DNA from 3 places in the Hominibacterium faecale genome. Region 2 is predicted to be linked to each of the others. Evidence: riboswitches for the same ligand, from Rfam matches in the RefSeq annotation. Region 2 holds a riboswitch; each other region holds the start of a gene.

Region 1 (8,000 bases), on a different contig from region 2:
GGCGAGGGGCACGGTGCCGAATTGGATGCGGATAGCTTTTTCTATATGGGCCAGGAGCTCATCTTTCACGTTTCGCTGCACCAGAAGATAATCCGGCGCCACACAGGTCTGACCCAAATTGAGAAACTTGCCAAAGACGATCCGCTTGGCAGCCAGCGGCAGGTTTGCCGTCTCGTCCACCACACAAGGGCTCTTTCCTCCCAGCTCCAGCGAAACAGGCGTCAAATGCCTGGCCGCCTTTTCCATAACCAGCCTTCCCACCGTTTTGCCGCCGGTGAAAAATATGTAGTCGAATTTTTGCTCCAACAGCAGGCTGTTAGCTTCCCGGCCGCCTTCCACCACTGTAACCAATTGGGGCGAAAAGGTCTTTTCCACCAGCCTGGCCATGATTCTGCTGGTATGGGCAGATGCGTTACCGGGCTTTAAAATGGCCGTATTTCCCGCTGCCAGGGCATCCACAAGGGGCGCCATGGTCAAGAGGAAAGGATAATTCCAGGGGCTCATGATCAGAACGGTTCCATAAGGGCAGGGCTTGACATAGCTTTTCGAGTGAAACTGTACCAGCGGAGTTTTTACCCGTTTTTCCTTTGCCAGCCCTTTCAAGTGCTTTTGCATGTATGAGATTTCCTCTAGAACCATTCCCACTTCGCTCATGTAGCCTTCGGGAGCGCTCTTCCCCAGGTCCTGTTTCAGTGCTTCCAAGATCTCGTATTCCATACTGCGAATCTTATTCTTGAGTGACTCCAGTGCTGATTCGCGGGCAGCGATGCTCCTGGTGGCTCCTGTTTTAAAATATGCCTTCTGGCAGTCCAAAATTTCTTTTATATCTCTCATCCTTTCACCCGGATTGCAATCTCTTTTCCTTCTTCATAGCCATCCAACGCTTTCACCGCACCAATAACCACGTTTTTCAGCGTATTCTTAACAAATGGCACCATAGGAATTTCTACTCCGTCGATAGTCAGAATTACATCTGCCTCCTGTTTTTGTTCTTCAGTAGCTTTCTCGATTAAATCAGCCATTTTCTCTACCTCCTCTAAACAATTAATCACCGGAAGCCGGCCGTAATGGTCCAGTTTTCCGGAAATGATCCCCGATACAGCGATCACTTGATCGGTCATGCGTTTTGCCAGATCCTCCTCGGTCGCTCCGGTCAAAATGGCCGGGCAGTCTGCGCCGCTGTCGCCCTCCAGGATGATAAAATCCTCTTTATAATATTTCAGGACAGCGTCAATGTCCATCCTGCGCGACAGCAGGATGTCCGTCTCCTTCTCTCCCAGCGCAGTTACCCGCTGGGCCCCTGCCTGGGTGTGCTTATAGGTATCCGTCCCCGGATGATCCATGGCAAACTTCTCATAGTGAATATCCTTTACCGTTCCCACGCTGTATCCCCGCCTGCGCAGTTCTTTAATGATCTGCGTAACCGTGGTCGTTTTCCCTGTTTTTGAAAACCCTTTTACCATAATGACTCGCATCGCTATCGCTCCTTAAATCAGCAGTTCTCCTGCTATAAATTTTCTGGTCAATTCCTCCTTGGGATTTGCCAGTATCTGATCAGCCCTGCCCGTTTCGATCAGCTGCCCGCTTTTGAGGAACAAACATCGGTCGCAGGTCCTTTTGGCCTGAGCCAGGTTGTGGGTGACCAATACAACGGTAGTTTTCTCTTCCTCGTTGATTTTTATCAGCATCTTTTCGATTTCTGCCGTGGTGGAAGGGTCGATATTTGCTGTTGGCTCATCCAGCAGCAGCAGTCTGGGGTGAAAGGACAGCGCTCTGGCTAAAGCAACTTTTTGGGTTTCTCCCCCCGACAGCTTCCAAGCCTTTTTCTTTCTCATGCCGGTTAAATCCAGCTCCTGGCAGAGCTGGGCGACTCTTTCCTCAATTTCATCTTCACCCCATCCCCGCAGCTTCAGCGGGTAGGCAATATTTTTTTCTACGGTGGTCGTAATCAAATAAGGGGTCTGGAAGACCTGAGTAATTTCATTCTTTGGAATCTGGTTTTTTCCATCGTAATAGATCCGGCCCCCGTCAGCCCGGTCCAGTCCTCCGATCAGGTTGAGCAGCGTGCTCTTTCCGGCTCCGTTAGGCCCGATGACCCCGGTCCTGCTGCCGCTGACAATGGCTCCTGCTTTCAGATCCAGCACTTTTTTTCCTTCATATGCCCGTGTCAGCTCTTCAAATCTCAGTTCCAAGCCGCACCTCCTATCTGCTTTCCCGTTCCTGAAAATTATACAATACAGCGTTTACCAAAAATGAAAGGGTCAGCAGGATAATGCCCACGGCTATGGCGCGGTCATAGTATCCCATGCCTTTCAATTCTGAAATATAGGTGGTCATAACCCGGGTCTGTCCTTTGATATTGCCGCCGACAATCATAACGGCTCCCACTTCGGAGATGGCCCTGCCAAATCCGGTAACGACAGCTGTGGTAATGCCCACGCGCATCTCGTAAATGAGCAGTTTCATCCGGTCCAGCCGTTCCGCTCCCAGGGTCATACCCAGGCGGTTTACTACAGGCGCCTTTTCCTTTACCAAATTGTAAGTCAGGCCGATGATGATGGGCGTCACAAGGCAGATTTGAGCGATAATCATCGCCGTCACCGTATAATTCAGCTGCAAACTTCCCAGCGGTCCTCTCCGCATCAGAATCAGAAATACCGTCAATCCCGCGATGACAGGGGGCAGGCTCATAAAGGTGTAAATTAATCTGACTACGACGCCTTTGCCTCTGAATTGGTGCGTTCCCAGGAGAATACCCAGAGGTATGCCAGCGCAAGTGGAAAACACCACAGAAAAGCAAGAAACGTAGAGAGATAGCCCTACGATTTCAAAAATTTCCCCGTCGCCGGCAAAGATCAGTTTAAAGGCTTCGATAATTCCATGTCCAATTGCATCCATAAATGATCCTTTCTCAAATCAGTCCTATTATATCAAAAAAGGACAGGATTGTCTCCCGTCCTTTGCTTATCAAATCCGTTATTTTGCGTTGGGAACGAACAGAGCCTGTCCATATTCTTCCACTCCGTATTCACCGATCAGCTTCTGTGTTGCTTCTGAAACGATCCAGTTCTGGAATGCTTTCGCACCCTCAGCGTTGATGTTTTCATTCTTTTCAGGATTTACACAGATAACGCCGTACTGGTTGTTGAGCACGCCGCTTGGGTCTTTTTCGCTGACGATCTTCAGCTGGGTATTTTTGCCCACGTTGAGCCAGGTTGCTCGATCGGAAAGGGTGTAGCCCACCATTTCATCGGTCATGGTGATTACATCGCCCATTCCAGCCGCAGCTTCGATATACCAGTCGCCTTTCGGTTCAATCTTTGCCTTTTCCCAAATAGAAAGTTCTTTCTTGTGGGTACCGGAGTCATCTGCCCTGGATACGAACTTTTTTTTCTGGTCCTTAATGGTTGTGAAAGCCTTAATTGCGTCTTCTTTTGCGTTCTTTTCGATAGCCGCCGGATCATCCTTTGGTCCCAGTACAACAAAGTCATTGTACATAACGTCCAGTCTTCCGTCTTTGTCCGCATGGCCGCCTTCCACATATTCCTTTTCAGCAGCAGGTGAGTGTACGAGCAGTACGTCTGCTTCGCCCTTTTCGCCCATTGCCATGGCTTCGCCGGATCCTACGGATACAACGTCAACTTTGTAGCCGCTTTCCTTCTCGAATTCAGGCAGAATCGAATCTAAAAGTCCGCTGTCCTTGGTGCTGGTGGTGGTTGCCAAAATCAGCTTGGGATTGGCCGGTTCCTTGGCCGCTTCTTTGTCGTCTCCGCTGCCGCATGCACTCAGCATAGCTGCTGTGGAAAATACCATCATCAGCGCCAGCACGCATGCAAACACTCTCTTCTTACTTCTCATTTTTTCTCCTCCTCAGTAACAAAAATAATTTACCCAAAAAACAGAACAAAAAACCTTTCATTGCATTGAAATGAAAGGTTATATTCTGTATTTTGACATACATCGTATTCCTTTCCACACTGGGAGGCCGGAGAGTTTCCTCTAGGACCCTGAACGGTCAAGTGCCATGCGCCTTTTGCTGCGGACGGTTAGGCTGTATTGACTCGGAACATTTTCTATTCAGTTGTAAGGATCATTTTGGGCAATGATCCGGCCCGCTGCGTCATCTCAGCAGCCATTGGTATTTTCGCATGAAATCAACCCGTCTGTCAAGACAAATTACCATAAAACTATCATAATTCCCCTTAGATTCAAACATCTTCCACATTCAGATCAGAATCGAATCACTTCATATTCCTGATTGAGCAGATCGATGGTCAGCAGACGATTGCGCAAAATCTGTGGTTTTCCAAGGAGCACCTTTACGGTCTCCGCCACTTGGACCGCTGCTACCATTGCAGGCGTGAAGCTTGGGTTTCCAGTTTCCTGCTCGGCACCTTTATTAGAACCAGCAGGGTAGATTTTATCAAAGAGGTCGTCCCCCGGCATGATCACCGCGGCCTGCCCATGCCAGCCGGCGATGGCACCGTGAACCAACGGGAGCTTTTGCTCCCGGCATCCTTGTTCCAAAAGACGTCTGGCCTTTATATTATCCAAAGCATCGACAACGGCATCATAACGATCCGTTATAATGCCGTCCACATTGTTCTCGTCAATATAATGACACAAAGGATGGATCTGCACCTCTGAGTTGACCATTTTAATCCTCTCCTGAGCTTCCAGGGCTTTGTAGCGTCCAAGTGTCCTTTCTGTAGAGAGAAGCTGCCTGTTCAAATTGCTGGCTGAAAAAACGTCTCCGTCCACGGCTGTAATTTGACCCACTCCCAGTCTGGCCAGACCCTCGATTACATGGCCTCCCAAGCCGCCGCAGCCAGCTACCAAAACCCAAGAGTTTCGCAGTTTCTCGTTTTCTGCCAGTGAAATTGTACCGATATTTCTCTCGTATCTATCAGCAGTCATCATTCAATGATCCTTCTTACGGCTAGAATTGGTTTATAAGTCGCCTTGCTGATTTTAATCCCGTCCGTAGGATTGCTGGCGTGGACGATCTGACCGCCTCCCATATAAAGCGCTACGTGGCCGTCATAACAGATAATATCACCTGGTTTTGCCTCGCTGTAGGATACCCCTCTTCCGCAGGAGCGCTGAGCGCTGGAGGAATGGGGAAGCTTGATGCCGAATTTGGCATACACACTCATGGTAAAACCGGAACAATCGGTGCCGTTTGTCAGGCTGGAACCACCGTACACATACGGGTTGCCGACAAACTGCAAGGCATAATCCACGACTGCCTGTCCTTTATTGGTCGTAACCGGGGGTTTGGTTTCCTTATCCGGAGGAGTGGTTGGCTCCTTCTCGGGTTTTGCTGTGCTCGTCTCTTTTTCCGTATTCGCGGTCGGTTTTTCCGTTGTCTGCTTGGACGGTTTGGTATTGTCCACAGACGGCTTTATCGCTTCAGTCGCAGGCTGAGTGGCTTTGCTTGGCTCTTTTGCCGCAGCCGCTGTTGCCGGCTGGGGCGCTTTCTGTTCAGGCTGCTGCTGCGGTTCTGTCGTTGGTTCTTCCGCAGGCTTAGGCTGCTCCGTATCTGGGGCCTTAGCCGTTTCCTTTTCTTTTGCCGCTGTCAAGGTTCCGTCTTCTTTTACGGAATCATTGCCTTTGGCGACTACCATTGCTACAGGCTGGCGCGTTACTTTTTCCGATATCACCTTTTCTGACAGTGTACTGCCATTGACCCGGACCACCTGGCTGGTAATCAGCTTGCCGCCTTCCTGTCCTTGGGCTACAATTTTCTTCTGCCCTTTATCCAGGTTATCATCGATTCGGTATTCCGTCTGATATGCAATCGTTTCTGTTCGCGAAACTTGATCCACCGTCGTTACCGCTACCATCGGATTACCAGACGCAGCCGCCGTATAGATTTGCTCAACCGCGTCCTGCGCCTCCACAACGTTCACTTTCTCGTCGCTGCGTTTCAGCGCCTTTTTCTCCACGGTTATCTCCGGAGAAAGGCTAGTCTCTCCTTCCTTGGTATTGGCGGTGCTGTATTTTTGTTTGATGCCGTCGATGACCGCCTGTCCTTCTTTTTGACTGGCAACAATGAACGTTTCCTGATCGCCTATTTTTACTGCCCATGGTTCCTGTATTCTGGCCCCATTATCCGTAATAGCGTAAGGTTTTGTCATCTGAAGATAGATACAGACTGCAAGAATTAGAAGCACTAGACTCAAACCTGCTGCTGCAATCTTCAGCATCTTTCCTCTATTTTTTGAAATTGCTGCTCTCATAATCCCCTGCCTTTGTTACTCGATAATTCTTCTTACAGTAATGATGTTTTTATAAGTTGCGCTGCTGACCTTAATTCCGGTGCTCGGCGTACTGGCATGAACGATCTTGCCATTTCCGATATAGATGGCTACATGTCCCGCATAGCAGATAATATCGCCTGGTTTTGCTTCGCTGTAAGGTACTTCCTTGCCGCAGGATCGTTGCGCACTGGATGAATGAGGAAGTGAAACGCCGAATTTGGCGTACACGCTCATAGTGAAACCGGAACAGTCGGTTCCGTTGGTCAAACTGGTTCCGCCGTATACATACGGATTGCCCACAAACTGCAGAGCATAATTAACCACTTCTTTACCAGAGCCCCTTCCCATAGCTGCTCCGCCTCTAGAGACAACCTGAGAGGCCTTGTCAGCCGTCATGGTTTTGGTTCCTTTTTCGATAACTTTGGCAACCGGCTTTTGGTCCACAGTCGTAGCGATCACTTCTTCAGATACAATCTGGCCGTTCTGCTTAGTCACCTGGCTGACAATGGTCTTTTTACCTTTTTTGCCCTTTGTCGCTACCTTTTCTTCGCCAAGGTAGAGCTTGCTGTTTTCCTTATATTCTGTCTTATAGTCGATGGCTTCTGTCTTTGCCACCTCTTCTGTTGTGGTCACCGTTATCATCGGCTCAGCGGTTTTGTTTGCCGCGACCACTTGTGTCACCGCATCATCCGCTTCCACGACAGTGGGCGATTCATCGCCTCTTTTCAATTCTTTTGCCACTACGGTTACTTCCGGAGACAAGGTTGTAGCTTCCTTTTTCGTGTTCTCCGTTACATAGCTGCTTTTTATCCCCTCGATAACAGCTTTTCCTTCTTTTTCGCTGGCGACGACGAAGGCTTCGTTATCGCCTACTTTCACCACCCAAGGCTCTTCCACTTTCACCCCGTCTTCCGATATTGCGAAAGGCTTGGTGAACTGCAAGAACGCACACACACCTAACACGATTACTACGATCGCCAGCCCGATGACCGCGACCTCCATTTTGTGTTTCATTTTACCCAGGTGTTTTTCAAACATAGTACCCTTCCTTGTGTGTTCAGTAACAACGGACCCGCCGATCAGCCTCCCGAAATCCTCGAGTATGCCTTCAGCTCATCCCCTGGCGACAGCCGGTCATAGATCATGACGCGCATGCCATTGACTGCCACGAACCCAAAACTGGGGATCTCTTTGTAATTGATACCTACTGCCTGCAATGCTTCGTCGCAGGTGCAGTTATCGGGCACCTCCACCTTCCGCTCTTTATCCTGGCCAAAGTACTTGCGGAGCGTGCCTCTGAGTGTGATTGTGATTTCCATAGTTCCTCCTTGCAAAAAAGAGTGTATAGGATATTATCCAAACACTCTTTTATTATACATCATTTTTGCTATGGCAAAAAGCCAATTTTTGAAGTTTTTTGTATTAGAGCAAGGAAGCGATCAGTTCTTCCGGCATCATGCCGTTTTCATCCCATCCCATAACCTCATAATACTGGCTCAGCATATCATCAAAGACTTCCTGCGGAATCACCTGTCCCTTTGCAGGACCGTTCTGCAGAGCCTCGGTTACAACACGCTTGGGCACGGTATCGTTCTTGCGGTCAAATCCTTCTCTCTGATTGAATGCCCGGCCGATGTTGATGACGCGGCGTCCGATCTTAGACATGTCTTCCACCGTCCATTCGGTTCCGGTAACCATGGTCAGCAGCTCTGCCATGATTTCGTATGTAATCGATCC
Region 2 (8,000 bases):
AAACGGCAGCTGGAACCTCTCGCACCGGGCTGCTTTCATGGGAGGGCTGTTAGTATCCAGAAAAAAGGGCCTCTTTGCCGATCCTTTTGTCGGCGGCCATTAAAAGAAACGATCAGGATTAAATGGTTCCGGGATCAATCCTGATCGTTTTATCATTGCTTGACTATGTGAAGGCATGTCAATGGCTGAAAACTGTCTGTAATGGAAGGTTTTTTCGAAGCTTTTGATCGTGGCGCTTTCTAGGCCCGCAGGACGACAGAGCATTTTGTATAAAACGGGGAACCCATCAGAGTACATCGCCGATGGTCTGTTTGATCTTTGCAGCGCATTGCAGCAAATCTTTTTCTATGGCTTTTTCCTGCTCATGCATTTTTTCAGAAATGCCGGAAACGCTGATGACTGCCACCAAATCTCCCCGGTTGTTTTCAATAGGGGTCGCAATACATACTAGGCCGACGTCCAGCTCTTCATTATCCAAAGCGATTTTCCTTTCGCGCACTTCATTTAACATTTTTCGAAATGTGAATGGATCGGTAATCGAGTTGACCGTATATCTGGGCATAGGTTTGCTGAGCAGCTGATCGAGAACAGATTCTTCCTGATAAGCCAACACCACCTTGCTGATGGCGGCCGCAAACAATTCCGCCCGTTTGCCCACTCTGGACAGGATTCGAAAAGATTCGGTTTCGCCCACCTTATCGATGTAGACCGCATCGTAGCCGTCCGGTACGACCAAATGAACAGCCGTTTGATATTTGTCCGCCAACTGGTTGATATAGGGGCTGGCAATGGCGCGTATTTCCATGCTCTGGGCATAGAGCTGGCCTAAAATATAATTGGAAACGCCTAGGGAGTATTTACCGGTCGATTCATCATAATCCAGGTATTTGTGTTTCAGTAAAGTTTCTGCGATACCATAACAAGTGGTCCTTTTCAAACCGGTTTTTTTTGCCAGATCGGAGAGTGTGATTTTGGGTTCTGACAAAGTGAATTGCTCGAGAATTCTTAACGCCCGTTCGACGGATTGAATCGGTTTTGCTGTTGCACTGCCCATATTTCTTCGTTGTTGGTGTCAAAAAACACCAAGCGCTCCTTTCGTTAATCGATCTAATTCATATTATACATGATTCTAAATGGGTTTTGAATTAAATAATGGATTGTCTTTTATTCCGGTTAAAGAATCATCCATATAAAATGTATTATACATCATATTGTCCAAGATTTGGAAGAAAGTTATAGTGAATAACGAAAAACGGCCTGCAAGATAACAAACACCAAGAAGCGCACCTGCCGCCGACCGCTGCAGGTGTGCTTCTCTTTAAGGATGGGATTCCATAAATGATGACTGATCAATCCTCAGCCGATGAACTCACGTATAGAACCTTCATTTACATGCTCTGTCATAGTCTTTACAATACGGCCGTTTTCCACCAGCGCTACGGCAGGAAAGCGGTTGATCCCCAACCTGCGGGCAATTCCGTCCGACTTATAAATGTCAACTTTGGCGAGGGACAATCGTGGAGAAATTTCTTCCTCCAACTGTTCAATATATGTAAGAAGTTCACGGGCATCCGGATCAACGGCGCTGAACAAATAGACCAAGGCTGGTTTCTCCGCACGCAGAATCTGGCTTTCAAACATCTCAGACTCTGCGATATATTTTTCTGCACCGTAACCGGCTACAGCTCCATCGCCTACAGCAGTTGCAACCTGTTTCAAAAACTTATCGCGGACATCGCCTACAGCCCAGACGCCGGGAATGTTCGTTTCCATCCGTTCATTGGTTTTTAGATATTTGGATGGACTCATATCGAGGATATCCTGGAACAGTTCAGTGTTCGGCAGATATCCGATGAAGAGAAAACAGGTGTCCGCAGCAATCGGTTCCAGTTGACCAGTTTTGAGATTCTTCAGAACCACCCCTTCCAAATGATCATCTCCCTCGAAGCTGTCAGGAACCGTATTCCATAGAAATTCCATTTTCGGATTATCCATAGCCTGGCCTTTTGCGATCTCATTGCAGTCCATAATTCCCACGTCATGCATGACCGAGACCAGAACTTTATCAGCGAATTTGGTCAGGAACATGCCTTCTTCAATGGCGGCATCGCCGCTGCCGATAACGACAACGGTTTTTCCAGTATTTGCTGCCGCATCACAGGTGGCACAGAAAGAAATTCCTTTGTCATAAAGGTATTTTTCTTCGTTTTTCGCTCCTGTGAGCCTGGGTTTTCCGCCACTGGCAATAATGACCGCGCTGCACTCATATCGATTGCGAAACGTTTCTACCACCTTTGTATCTCCCTCTAAAGAAACGGATTTTACATCTGTTAATTTGAACTTTACTCCAAATTTTTTCGCCTGCTGATGAAATAAATTCATCAAATCCAGGCCGCTTTGGCCCTGAGGAAAACCAGGGTAATTTTCGATTTCATTGGTGTAGGTGGCAAGGCCCCCGACCAACGATTTTTCAATTAATAATGTCTTGAGACGCGCACGGCCGCAGTAAATTCCCGCAGTTAATCCTGCCGCGCCTCCCCCTATGATGACAACATCATAGCGCTCTGTTTTCTTTTCCAAGAATGCTCCTCCTTAACTCATGAACCATTTTTACAGTTACATAAAATATTTTGCCAACAGTTTGCTGCCGATAAAGGCGCCGACCAGCAGGAATAATGCAAACACCCATCCTGATACGGAAAGGGATGAAATACCTGTAAACAAGGCACCGATATTGCACCCGGTAGCGATTCTCGCGCCATATCCCATCAGTAAGCCTCCCAGAATCGCTGCAACGACCTGACGCATGGATTTGATTTTTTTAATTTTAAATTGTGATGCAAACAAGGTTGCAACAAGAGCGCCTACAATTACGCCCACATTTCGCAGACTGCCTACATCAGCGAAAAAACTGGTGGTGACTTCTTTATGCATGTTATCCGAAGCGAAATACGCCCAGTCGCTTGCGTGAATTCCGATAAGCTCTGCTAGCTTGGCTCCCCAGATACTGAAGGTAGTTGTTACGCCCCAGCCGGAGTTTAACACTGCCAGATGGGCAATCTGAAGAATCGAAAGCAGTACAGCGCCGCCAACGTAAGTCATAGGCTCCTTCAATAGACGTTTGTAAACGGGATTAGCCCCTAACTTATTCCAAAACTCTTTCAATTATGTTCACCGCCTTTTCTCAGGGTAATCATTTGGTCTTCTCAATTACAACTTCCCATTCACCATCATCCACTTCGTCGATATCCACATTGTGTCCCTGTGTTCTCGCCCATTCCGGGACATTTTTCATTGCGCAGCTGTGGTCGATTGCCACAAAAAGAACATCGCCAACTTCCAGCTCATTCATTTTTTTCTCCACCTTCATGAGTGGTACCGGACAAGCTTCTCCTAAACAATCCAATTCATATTCAGCCATTTTTTAAATCCTCCTGTTCATGTTTTAACAAATTATCCTTATAATATTTACTCAATGGAACCTAGTTTTTTCTTTTGCCAACTAAGGGCGGCGAGATAAAGCAGCAGAATAATCACTCCTTGGACAACCAGTGCTCCAGCCCATCCGAATACATCGGGCAAAAAAATCTTTGGTGCGTTTGTTTCCAGATTGCTCCAGAAAGCGCCCATATCGTGGCCTCCCCACAGAGAGCCGACGATAAAAAATACCAGCGCAAGCATCTGCATTGTAAATCCTTCACCGATACGCATCAGTGTTCCGCTGGCGCATCCTCCGGCGATTACCATCCCAATTCCGAACATGGTCGCTCCCAGTATTAGGGGGATGCTGATCGGATGCACAGCACCGGCTCCGGGAATGTCACTGCCGCTCAGATAAGCACTGTATTTGATGGCAGTGAAACCTAAAGTGGTCAGTGCAAATGCGATCAGTACAGCTCTTGTCAGGGAAGTACTGCCGGTAATCCACGGGTCCCGCATAGAAGCGGTAAAACAGAATCTGGATCGCTGAAGGACATATCCGAATGCGATTCCGAAGATCCAGCCGATTGCGGCAGTGGTACTGCCGCGATTTACCAGCCATGCGATTAAGATGATTCCGATGGTAACCAGAATCGCATAGGGAATCTGGCTTTTTTTTGGTTTGCGGGGTGTCCGTTTTCTGGGACTGCGCTCTATGGACGATGGTTTACTCTGGCCTTCACCCATTTTCGTTTCTCCTTTCTATCACTGTTAATTCTTTGACGATGACTATGGGATCATTATAGCATGGGCGTAATTAATCGGGTAATCGTAATACGTGAAGCTATATTAGAAAATCTTATGACAATTCAGATTGTTGTGATATAATAGTGGGCATAGTTATGGGATAATCCTGGTGTAAGATAGGATTGGAGGTAGGGATGAATATCGATACACTGTTTATGTTTATTGAAATTATTAACAATGGAAGTATTACAAAGGCAGCCGAACGTCTTCACGTATCGCAGTCCGCACTGAGCCAGCAAATCAAGTCAATGGAAAATTCCTTTGGCTGCCGGCTGCTTGACAGGAGTAATCAGGGCGTGAGTATGACTCCTGCCGGTGAACTAGTATATCAGCGTGCCCAGGAAATTTTGGGCGTTTATCAGACACTGGTCAACCAACTGGAACTTTTGCAGAAAAAGGATCGTTGTTTCCATATCCTTTCCATGGATGTGATTTATACTTATGCACTGCCTTGTGCGCTGTTTCAAATACAGAAAAAATTTCAAGAAGTCCGCTTGGAGACGAAAGTAATGTCCAGCGCACAGATCGAACAAAAAATCAATGCCGGTCAGGGTGATATTGGATTTATCGTCGGGCCTCCTGCAAATAAAGAATTATATAGCCGTTTTATGTTCTCTGATCCAGTGCATTTGGTCATGACTCCGAGAACGCACAAACGAAAGAAAATGGACTTGGATGAATTGCAACAACTACCGATGATGATGATCAGCGGCAGTCACAGAACCCAACAGAAGCTGGATGGGTATCTCGCTCAAAAAGGAGTTTCCAGGCAGCAAATGAATGTGACCTGCCAATTTGAATCCTTTGAGTCGGCAAAACAGTCGGTAGTCAATGGGATGGGGGCAGCTTTTCTCCCATATTCGTCCATAAAGAAAGAATTGTATAACAAACAGTTGGAAATTATCGAAATAGAAGAGTTTGAATTTAAGTTTCGTTACTATTTAATCAAAAATCCAAAATCTCAACAGGAAGATGTACAAATAAAAGATTTATTTGCCTATCTGGAACGAATGCTTGACTCGATGATTTGCTGACTCGGGAGCGCTGCGGATGGTGATTTCCCAGATACCGTTCATCACCTCCTCGCATGAACAGACCAGTTCTTTGGCCCTGCAGAATTCTTGAACGGATTTGCAGGTACAACTATGATCCGTTACGAGCATAACCTCTTCACCCTGCCCGATGACCGACAGTTCGTTTTGCAGCCGCATGACAGGAATGGGGCAGATTTGGCCTAAACAATCGAGTTTCTTCATATAAACGCCTCCTTTAACAAAGATTCTATATATCATAGAACAAAAATAAGCAAAAGTAAATGCCAAGTAAAACGTATTCGCGAGCTGGTAAATAAAAATAGGCTGATAAGAATTTCCAGATCCAACGGTGTACAGTGGGATCAGCCAGCGGATGTTTTTCCGCACTACGTTACCGGCAACAGTACCTTGCAAAGAGTCGCCCCCTTACGGGCGACATGTGGAAATAGGAATCTTTGATTCCGTCATTTCCACGTTTTTTATAAAAGATTAGAAAATGTTGGTAAGACAACGGAAATTTGTCGTTTGCTGTAGTATAATAGGGATAAAGAAAGCACATCATGTCTCATAATGAAGAAAAAAATCGAAGAAGTAAGAAAAAACTTGCGAAAAGATACGAGCTATAATACAATGTAACTGAATCTAGTAAATTTTGGATTATAAAAGTAAATATTGATGGTTCCGAACGTGAAAACCTAAAGGCTTTGGCCTATGGTTGAGCGTCGATGGGTAATACTGGAAACGGTGCTGCCTCCCGTGTTTTGGAAAGGAATGATGTATCAGAGGTAAATCACTCTTTCCCGTTTTTTAGGAAAGAGTTTTATTTTTTATATGCATTCCTTATTTTTGTGGCAACAAGTTTATCGATTTAAAATGTTAAAGTGAAGTGCGTGATACTTCTTTTGCATTTCGAGATGTGAGGCGTTCTATCAACTTATTCGTATATTGAACGAGGAGGATGAAAAATGAATCTTGCAAAAGGCAAAAAGAGGATCACTGTCAGTGTAGTAACGGCCCTGATGATGGTCATGGTCATGGTGCCGGGAATGGCGTTCGCAAACACAGCAGGGAATACGGCTCTATCCCAGACATCACAGAACCAGGGCATGTTCGTAAACTATATAGATGCTTCCGTTAATTCTAAGGATAGCAGAATTGGACAATATGGTACAACGAATATAAAACAGTATTTTTTCAATGGGGCAGATATAGAAAAAGAGAACGGCGGTATGGCAGATGATAGCCATCCGTATGTGAATTCTTATGGCTATAACTATTCGATTATGACCGACACGTCCGTTAGCGCATACTGGGACAACTATATTCAGGGAACTTTAAATCCGACCCAACCCATTAAGTTTGGATTTTTCCTGGGCGGTTCACAGACTGCCAAGTGCAATGACCAAATTATGGCTAGTAATATTATTCCCAAGATGAGCATTCAGAAGACGGACGGCACGGTTGTCCTGACAGGTACTCAGATTTACAAGGGCTGGAAACATCAGAGGCTGGCCAATGGCGGGGGAACTGGTTCCGGACCGCTCAGAGGGTTCGATGTATTTTTGGAGATTCCTGCTAACGCATTAGCTGCTAATACACAGTATGTACTGGTCCTTGAGTCAGGCATGGGCGTACAGACATTGCTGGATAAAAAGATTGTTTTCCATTTTTCCACAGATGCTTTTGCACAGAGCATTTCCCTGGGAAGTAAAGTAACCTTAAAAGAAGGCCAGACTAAAACATTAAAGGCCGCCATTAAGCCTGAAAATGTAAAAGAAAAAGCAGTAACATGGACTTCGGCAGACAAAGCAGTTGCCGTAGTTGATTCCAATGGTGAAGTCAAAGCGATGAAAGCAGGCAAAACGACAATTACGGCAGTAACAAAGGATGGAACAAATCTGAAGGCTTCCTGTCCAGTGGAAGTAACTCCCGTAATTGCGAAAGTATCATTAAAAGCAGTTTCGTCCAGCTACAATCGTGTAAAGCTGACCTGGTCAAAAGCCGCAAAGGCCGATGGTTATACCGTCTATCGATATAACGCAAAATCGAAGAAATACAAGCCTGTAAAACATACAACTGCCCGCAGCTATGTCGGAAAAAATCTGAAAACAGGAAAGACGTACGCATATAAAGTGAGGGCTTATCGGCTTGTCAATGGACAAAAAGTTTATGGCAGCTACTCTGCAAAGAAATCAATAAGGCCGGTGCCTTCCAAACCGGCCTTGAAAGTAAAGGCAGGGAAAAGAAAAGCTGCGGCAAAGTGGAGTAAAGTTTCAGGTGCGGATAAATATGTATTGTATAGAAGCACAAGCAAAAATGGCAAATATATAAAAGCAAGCATCACAGTAAAGAACAAATATACGGATAAGGGCCTCAAAAAAGGAAAGCGGTATTACTACAAAGTCCGCGCGTATAAAGTGGTGGACGGTAAGAAGGTATACGGAAAGACGTCACAATTGAGGACAGTAAAGGTAAAATAAATGTTTTGGTGTAAACCGGCCCATCGATTTAGCCTACTAAACAAATGATAATTCCTTTGCATCCAGCGATGCAGAGTAATTATATATAGCTTATTATTACATTTAAAAAGGAGGACGAAAAAATGAATCTTGCAAAAAGCAATAAGAGGATCATTGTCAGCGTCGTAATGGCGTTGATGATGGTGATGGCAATGATGCCAGGGATGGCGTTTGCCCAATCCGTTGTAGCTGGGTATGATGTAGCGATTCAAGATCCTGG
Region 3 (8,000 bases), on a different contig from region 2:
GTACGCTGCCGGCACTTTATCAGCATCATGCATTTTATGTCTTGCGTATTTCACCATGCCGCACAGGTCTATATGCTCGGGACAGCCTTCTGTCATCAGATCGCACCTGGTACAGGCGGCCACGTATTTTCGCGCCGGGGATTTATGAACAAGAGAGCCTGCGGGTTTGCAGGAGAGAAAAATCTCATCTCTCATTTTAACCGGCATTTTATCAAAGTATGCCACAAGGTCGCACTGAGCGGTGCAGGCGTCGCATTGGCAGCGTATGCAGCGCTTGGCTTCTGCGATACATTCCTCCTGATCCAGGATCTTTCCATCCTTTGGAATCACCGCCGGAGTATCGGTCAGCTTGTCTTGATCAGGCACACAGCCTGTCGGTTGGGCCTGCTTTGGATAATCCAGTTTTTTTGCTTTCAAAAACCCTTCTGCGGATGAAGCGATATTGATCCCGTCCGCCAGGGCATGCATCAGATCTTTGCCGCATACCTCGCCGCCGATAAACACAGCCGTATCGCCCACCGTCATATAACCGCCGGGGCCGCCGGTTTCTGTCTTTTGGTTCGGCATCGGCAGGCCAAAAGTATTTCCTCCTTTTCCCGTTGCCACATAAATAACATCAAAGGTCTCTCCGCCGCCTGAAGCATCCGGGGATTCCGAGCCGCCGTTTTTACAAAGTTTATGGATATCATCGATTTGGGTATTGAGCCTGAGTTCATAGTTTTCATTTGCAAATTGCAGATCAAACTCGGCCATGTATACGGATTCCTCCATCAGTTCTTTGAGGTGTCCGCCAATCCTGTCTTCTTTTTCAAAAACGGTTACCGGATATTTTTTGGAAGCCATGCGGAAAGCAAAGCCCATACCGGAAAGCCCGGCGCCGATGACTGCGACACTTTTTTTCTTCGCCGGAAGATTATATTTATTCGATGTTTTACGCGTTGCGCTTGCAACCACCGATTTCTCCATAAGTCTTACCTGCACCGGTGCGTCTATGCTCTTGCGTATACATACATTTTCACAATACGCAGGGCAGATTTCTGATACAATACCCGGGAAAACGACTTGATCCCGAATTGATTTATAGGCTGCATTAAAACGCCCCGTTGCAATTTTATCCTGGACGGTAAGAATATCCAGTTTGAACGGACATGCATCGGCACACGCGGGAATATCCCGCTCTCTGCATGTCTCAAATTGTTTATAATAATTTTGCATTTTTTTCTCCTTAAAGCTTATATAGGCCCGATCTTATCTTAGCCAAGCCTCTGAGCAAAAACATTATACCATAAAACTCTGCCTGCGGCCCGCCTTCTCAGATTTTGACAAATTATAGAACGGAGCGTGCAAATCACGCACGCTCCGCAGTTGAATATTTGGTTTTCAGATTACCGTAGCCTTATTTCCACTGAACGCCTTCCTTACCAAGTGAACCGAATTCCAGGTTTTCAGGTTTTGAAGGAGTAAGCGGATTATTTTTGATTTCCTCGATGGCATCGTAAAGATCCGATCCCAGGAAGTATGGCTCAGGTGCGTTGGGGTTTGGTTCTCCCTTAGCAAGAGCCTCCATTCCGGCTTTGATCTTGTCCGGTGTTGCCGGGAGCTCATGCACTCTTACGCCTACCGCATTATTAATGGCATTGATTACAGCCATGTGATCGGATGACTGGAATGCTTCGGAGGCTCCGGATGAACCGAAAGGACCTCTTGGGTCAGTACCGCCCACATCAACCGATACAAGCTTATCCGGAACATCCTTGATGTAAGGCACACCCGCGCCAAGCATGTTGGCATGTTTCTTAAGGTCATCGTAGTTTTCGCTGAGAGCGAATCCAATGGCGTGGGAAATACCACCGTTAACCTGACCTTCAACAGCCTGTATGTTACCAGGTTTACCGATCCAGTAAATGCAGGTCATACCTGTACATGTTGTCTTTCCTGTCGCGGTTTCTACATCAACCTCTGCCAGGAACAGCGCATATGTATATGTGTAAGTCGGGTTACCGCTTCCATCGTTCGGGTCAAGGTCGTAGAAGCAATCGTATTCGTCAGCTGTAGCCCAGTCTCCGTCGTATCTTGTCGGAATTCCTTCTGCAACCATTTCGTCATAAGTTCTGTAAGTACCGTCGGGCTTTCTCATTGCATCTGCGATATTCTTAGCAGCTACGATACTTGCTTTACCGTTGGCATAATGGGATCTGGAACCTGCAGACTCACCGGTGTTCGGACAGTATTTGCTGTCTGTCTGGATCAGCTTGATGTCATCCGGTGTAACGTCCGGGAAGTAAGGCTTGAGAGCTTCCAGCGTACAAATGAGGGAACCCTGGTCGCCGCCCTGTCCCTGATCCTGCCATGTATCGTATTTTCTGAACTTCGGTCTGTCTCCAGGCATCAGCTCGATGGCAACATGGGCTTCGTCAACCGCACCCAGGCCTACGTTATATCCGCCCCAGGCGATACCGACACCCTTCTTGATTTCGTCTGTTGATTCAGCTTTCGCCTTTGCAACAGCTTCCTCATACATCGGTTTTAATTTATCCATCATTTCTTCCATTGGATAATGGAGGAACGGATACTGGTTCAGATTGTCCTGTCCCGGTCTTGCGATATTCTTATATCTGATTTCAAACGGATCGATTCCCGCTTTTTCAGCCAGCATGTCCACCAGCGCTTCGGAGCATGTAAATGCCTGCGGAGCACCGTATCCTCTATATGCAGTACCGAAGGAGTGGTTTGTAGCAGCTACTCTTGAGAGACCTACCACATTGGGCATGTAATACGGGTAGAACATAAATCTTGAAATCTTAGTCAGTTTGTCGTCACCCAGTTCTAAGAACGGACCATGGTCCAGTCCTGCGTCAAATTCGCCGGCAACGAACATGCCGTCCTTATCGCAGGCAAGCTTGGCGTTGAAGTAAGCCGGAGAACGTTTGCCGGATACTGCCATGAACTGACCGTAATCCATCGACAGTGAGCAAGGCATGCCGGTAACCTTGGCAGCCATGCCGACCATGGAATAAGTGTGAGCACTCATAGCCCATCCGAAAGATCCTCCGGTCGGATTTTCGATAACTCTCAGTTTTTCAACCGGAACTCCGATCGCTTCTGCGATTTCATCTCTGTCAAAGTATAAGGTCATCGTCTTGCAGTGGATGCAAAGGTTGTCATCTTCATCATAGTATGCCTGCATAACATCACCTTCGATGGACATATGCGGCTCTCTGGATGAATAGAAGGAACCCTCTACCGAGTATGCAGCATCGCCGATGATTTCCGGAACCTTCTCATGATCGCCCTTGAGTACAGGAAGCTCGGAGTAAATGTTTTTACCGTATGTATCCGGCATCCAGTCATGGATTTTCTCAGCGTCCGGAGTAACAGCTTCCAGATAATTCATATATTCAGGCAGCGGCTCAAGTTCAACCTTTACTGCGTCTGCCGCGGCTTTTGCATGCGCTCTTGTGTCTGCGCATACCAGCGCAACAACATCACCATAATAAAGGATTTCATCTTCAGCCAAAACGTGATGCGCCTGCTGCATTTCAACCGTTCTTTCTGAGAAAGCATAGGTCATCAGTCTGTTTGCACCTTTTACATCTTCAGCAGTAACAATCTTTACTACGCCAGGCATTTTTTCCGCTTCGCTGCAATCGATGTTGATAATCTTCGCGTGGCTGTACTTTCTTGGCTGAACCAGTTCAACCTTGAGTGTTTCTTCCGGCATGTGCAGTTCTACATCATCACCGTAGTCGCATACACCGCAGGCCTTAGGCATGGCATTGGGTCTGATGAGCGGTTTGCCGTAGAAATCGCCTACATCCTTTGACCAGTCATAAGTAATATCGTCAAATGTCTTTTCTCCGCGCATAATCGCAGCCGCTTCCATAACAGCGTCCACAATCTGCTTGTAACCAGTGCATCTGCAGACATTTCTATGTTTCTGGAACCAATCACGAACATCTTCTCTTGTCGGGTTTGGATTGTCCAGTAGCAGCTGATAAGCAGATACAATAAATCCAGGTACGCAGAATCCGCACTGTACGGCTCCGAGATGTACCCATGCATACTGGAGCGGATGCGGGTTCAGTACTGTTCCGATTCCTTCGATCGTCATAACGGAACTGTATTCTTTAACATTCTTGATCTTTCTGGTACAGGAACGGATTACTTTTCCGTCCAGAATAACAGAGCATGCTCCGCATACGCCGGTACCGCAGCCTACTTTCGTTCCAGTCAGGCCCAGACGACGCAGTACGGATGCCAGCGTGTCCTTTTCGGGATCGCAGATGAACATACGGTCCGCGCCGTTGATGTTCAGGGTCATTTTCTTCAAATTCATAATAGCTTGCCTCCGATTTTTCCAATAAAACTTGTTTTAACTTGGTAACAATCTGAAAAAATAAAGACCCTCCGCTCATTTGTGCGGAAAGGTCTAGGTTGCGATCTGCTCCTCAAAACATATGTACTGCGCAGCTAAAGAAACCCTACATTCCAATCAGCTCGGCTGCTGCATATAAACGACTGCCGCAAAGCTGACGGTTTCGGCCTGGCTGCCAGATCATCCATCCTTTCCAAACACGGGAGGCCCACGCGTTTCCGCAGTGAACCCATTGGTCCCGATTCCATGCGTTCCGCAGCGAAGGAATTCGGGACTCGGATCTCTATCTTATCTGTTACATTGACAACATTTTATCAGTTTGTTCTCCTGTATGTCAACAGGAGAAACCATTATTTTTGTACTATTTTGCGATTTTACTGCAAATCAAGTTGCTAATTTTAAAATCCTTGAGAATTAATCTCATTTATTGTAAATTGGATATTTGTTTTGAGAAAGTTTTTTCTACTACTTTATACCCATTTTATGTCTTCCCGTTTTAACCGTTCCGGGATATGGAAGTATTCTTCCTGCTGGGGATAGCCAGCCATAAAAGCGCCGTAAAAGCTGTTGTTGTCCGGCAGCGGCGGCAGAAGTTCCCGGATCTGGGGGATCGCGTTGCACATTCTTGTCAAATAGCCGGCCCAGCAGGTTCCGATGCCTCTAGCTTGAAGGACCAGTTCGGCAGTGGTCATGGCGATGGCCGTATCGGCCGGCGAATTAATGGCGTTATTTCTTCCATAGCACAGAATCAGTATGGGCGCTGTTCCCATAACCACATTGTTGCCCTCTTCATATTCGCTGGCGATTTCCGGAGATGTTCCCGTTTCTTTCACATAGTCCAATATGTACCCCATCATTTTTTCAATCACCTCTTTGGAATCGATGACCATCCACTTGGCCGGATGCTGGTTTTTGGCGCTGGGCGCCCAGGCTGCCATTTCCAATGCGTGGCGCACCAGCTCCCGGTCGGGCGGCGTCTGCTTGAAATGGCGATAGGATCTTCTGGTCAGGATGTGGTTATCCAAGTCTTCGGCAAAGCCCTGGGAAAGTGCGGGCAAAGTTCGGTCAAGTACAGCCGGTTTGTCATCCCAGCAAATGGCGTTTTGGGGACATGCAGCCGCGCAGTGCATACATTTGAGACAAGCCTTTCCCTCTCTCAGCTGGGGCCTTCCATCCTTTTCCCCCAGCACGGTAAAGGGGCATACGGATACACATTTCAGGCATTCAACACACTTTTCCATATCAAATTTTATCATCATTCAACCTCCATTTAAATAATCTCATATCTGCATCCTTCAAAGGCCAGGTCAAACTGGCAGATGCCCTTGTACTTACAATAGGTGCAGGCGCTCACCTGACCGGATTTTTTCGGCTTTACGGCGATGTTCCCCGAAAGCAGCTCCTGGCACAGCTCGCTCACTGTCTCATCCACCTTTTCCTGCAGCTGTAAAAAGGTTTCCTCATCCAGCAGTTTTCCGGCCCCGGTCCCGGAAAAGCCCTTCTGTGTCTGGCGAATGGGAACCACGTCCGAATACCCGGAAAAATCTCCGGCAATGTCCCGGATCACCTGGGGATCATCCACCATGACCCCGTCCATCTTGCACGCTTTCTTTGCTTCCTGCTCCACCTTCTCCCCAAGCTCCTCGGGTTTGATCGCATCTGCGCTCACAGATGGTTCGCTGATGAGAAAGTAGAACACGCCGGCAGGCTCCCGCTCTTTTTGCTGGGCGGCTTTTAAATAAAGCATCAGCTGGAGGCGAAATCCCTTTTCTGCTTCATGGACACGGAAGGTTTCATTACCCGTCTTGTAATCGATGACCTTGACCCGGCCGTCATCCAACAGATCTACCCGGTCGATCTTACCTTCAATAAAGACGTCTCCCTGGCTGGTTTCTACTATCACCGGCGGGATGCTCCTTCCTCTGCCGAATGCCTGTTCAAAGGCAATGGTTCGGATGCTGCCCCGCCTTACATGGTCGATGAGAACCCAGCTGATTTCACTGCAAATCTCATGGAGCCGCTTGGTTCGATAGGCCTCTTCACTGCCGGAGGAGAGCATGCCCTCCCGGTACAAAAGCGCCTCCCGCGAAAGGATGCTCCCGATCTTTTTATCGCATTCCTCTTTTGACACAGTCATCCAGCGGGATGCGGGATCGTTCACCGGGATGCCGTCATCGGTCAGCCACCTGGAGATCTCCATCAGGCAGGTGTGATACAGATCGCCGATCTCCCGGCCGCCCATTTCATAGATTCGCTGCTCCTGGGGCCGCAGGCCATATCCCACAAAATGAGCAAAGGGGCAGCGACTGTATTGTTCCAGCCGGGACGGGCTGACCGTCATTTCCTGGGGCACCTCCTTTTTATAAAGGGCTTCCACGAAATCTCCTGATATATGCTCCTGCTCATTGGTGAAAAAGAGTCCTTCTTCCAGCTGAGCCAGATTTCGGTTTTCCCGGTACCAGGCGATGGCCGACTGCCACTGGGGATCCAGCTCGCCGCTGTCCATGGTCCGCCGCAGGGCCCCGGTCAAATGCTCCACAGCCGCCTTTTCCGCCTGCAAAAGCTCCAGGGGCTTTCCTCTGCTCACCAGGTCGGTTTCCACCTCAAGCCCCGGATAGATGCTCTGCAGCTTGTTAAATATGGGAGAGGGTTTCAGTTCCCGGCCGTCGCCGTCCGAGGCCGAATAGCTGATCCACAGCCGTGTCTTGGGCCTGGCCAGATTCTTATAGATGGCCAGTTTTTCTTCCTGGAGGCGGATCTCATCCACTTTGCAGATTTCGATTTCCTGCTGGGCCAGATAATGTTTTTCGTCCTCGCTTAGAATGCTGTCCGCAGGCGCCGATGCAGGCAGCAAGCCTTCATTGGCTCCCAGAATCAGCATCGCCTTCACATGTCCGCTCCTAGTCCGCTGCATGGTTCCCATGATCAAACCGTCAGCCGAAGGCGGCAGCAGGCCCACCTCGATGGATTCCAGCCCGGCCTTAAAAATATCACCGAAGCTGCCGGCCAAAATGGTTTCCTCGCCCACGATTTCCACGAACTGGTCCAATACATCCATCACCAGCCCCCACACTTGGGCGGTTTCCTCCGCGGCTGTGAGAAATCCCTGCTCTTCCTGTTTTCCAATCATCCCTTCCAGTTTTCCCGGCAGGCCGCAGTCCTCAGCCAGATAGGTATACAGCGCGCTCACCCGCTCCTTTACCGTAGAGCCTTGTTTGAATTTCTCAGAAAAGGTTTCGATCAGCGATACGAACCGGATGCGGGAATCCTCCAGCCGGGAAAGGGCTTCCTGTCCGTATTCTCCTGCGCCTCTGGTAAACGGTTTTTTCCACTTGCTTCCCCGGATGCGGAATTTCCTGGCGTAGTTTTCCAGCTCCTCGATTTCATCCCAGCCGAGATCCGTCAGTCCGGTTTTCAGCAGCCGGAACACATCCTCGCTTCGGTACCCTTTGCTGCTGATGTCCAAAAGGGACAGAATGAACACCGAGGCCGGGTTATGGAGGATGCTCTGTTTTTTATCCAAAAACAGCTCCATGCCGTACTGGGCAAAGATGCGCTTGACAATGGCGCCTCTGGTTTCCATGTCATTGCAGATGAGAATGATATCTTTGTATTCCATCCCCTG

The links. A riboswitch is a leader RNA that binds a small molecule or an ion and turns the genes downstream of it on or off. The one in region 2 is predicted to bind molybdenum cofactor.
Region 1: it holds a riboswitch for molybdenum cofactor, as region 2 does, so the genes downstream of both, LG211_RS13320 (ABC transporter substrate-binding protein) here and LG211_RS10255 (fibronectin type III domain-containing protein) in region 2, are expected to answer to the same signal.
Region 3: it holds a riboswitch for molybdenum cofactor, as region 2 does, so the genes downstream of both, LG211_RS15930 (molybdopterin-dependent oxidoreductase) here and LG211_RS10255 (fibronectin type III domain-containing protein) in region 2, are expected to answer to the same signal.

Annotation. Positions count from the first base shown of each region.
Region 1 covers NZ_JAJAGH010000009.1:58,960-66,959, forward strand. The annotation lists gene LG211_RS13300 (aldehyde dehydrogenase) at 1-834, opposite strand, end outside; gene mobB (molybdopterin-guanine dinucleotide biosynthesis protein B) at 831-1,475, opposite strand; gene LG211_RS13310 (ABC transporter ATP-binding protein) at 1,488-2,192, opposite strand; gene LG211_RS13315 (ABC transporter permease) at 2,203-2,898, opposite strand; gene LG211_RS13320 (ABC transporter substrate-binding protein) at 2,977-3,858, opposite strand; molybdenum cofactor riboswitch at 3,950-4,079, opposite strand; gene LG211_RS13325 (HesA/MoeB/ThiF family protein) at 4,231-4,920, opposite strand; gene LG211_RS13330 (NlpC/P60 family protein) at 4,917-6,242, opposite strand; gene LG211_RS13335 (C40 family peptidase) at 6,258-7,301, opposite strand; gene LG211_RS13340 (MoaD/ThiS family protein) at 7,343-7,582, opposite strand; gene LG211_RS13345 (aldehyde ferredoxin oxidoreductase family protein) at 7,686-8,000, opposite strand, start outside.
Region 2 covers NZ_JAJAGH010000007.1:129,245-137,244, reverse strand. The annotation lists gene LG211_RS10290 (IclR family transcriptional regulator) at 287-1,054, opposite strand; gene LG211_RS10285 (FAD-dependent oxidoreductase) at 1,357-2,580, opposite strand; gene LG211_RS10280 (YeeE/YedE thiosulfate transporter family protein) at 2,617-3,165, opposite strand; gene LG211_RS10275 (sulfurtransferase TusA family protein) at 3,194-3,421, opposite strand; gene LG211_RS10270 (YeeE/YedE thiosulfate transporter family protein) at 3,469-4,167, opposite strand; gene LG211_RS10265 (LysR family transcriptional regulator) at 4,383-5,261, shown strand; gene LG211_RS10260 (sulfurtransferase TusA family protein) at 5,217-5,483, opposite strand; molybdenum cofactor riboswitch at 5,929-6,049, shown strand; gene LG211_RS10255 (fibronectin type III domain-containing protein) at 6,227-7,741, shown strand; gene LG211_RS10250 (Ig-like domain-containing protein) at 7,864-8,000, shown strand, end outside.
Region 3 covers NZ_JAJAGH010000012.1:43,491-51,490, forward strand. The annotation lists gene LG211_RS15925 (pyridine nucleotide-disulfide oxidoreductase/dicluster-binding protein) at 1-1,215, opposite strand, end outside; gene LG211_RS15930 (molybdopterin-dependent oxidoreductase) at 1,397-4,336, opposite strand; molybdenum cofactor riboswitch at 4,546-4,668, opposite strand; gene LG211_RS15935 (nitroreductase family protein) at 4,846-5,634, opposite strand; gene LG211_RS15940 (PD-(D/E)XK nuclease family protein) at 5,646-8,000, opposite strand, start outside.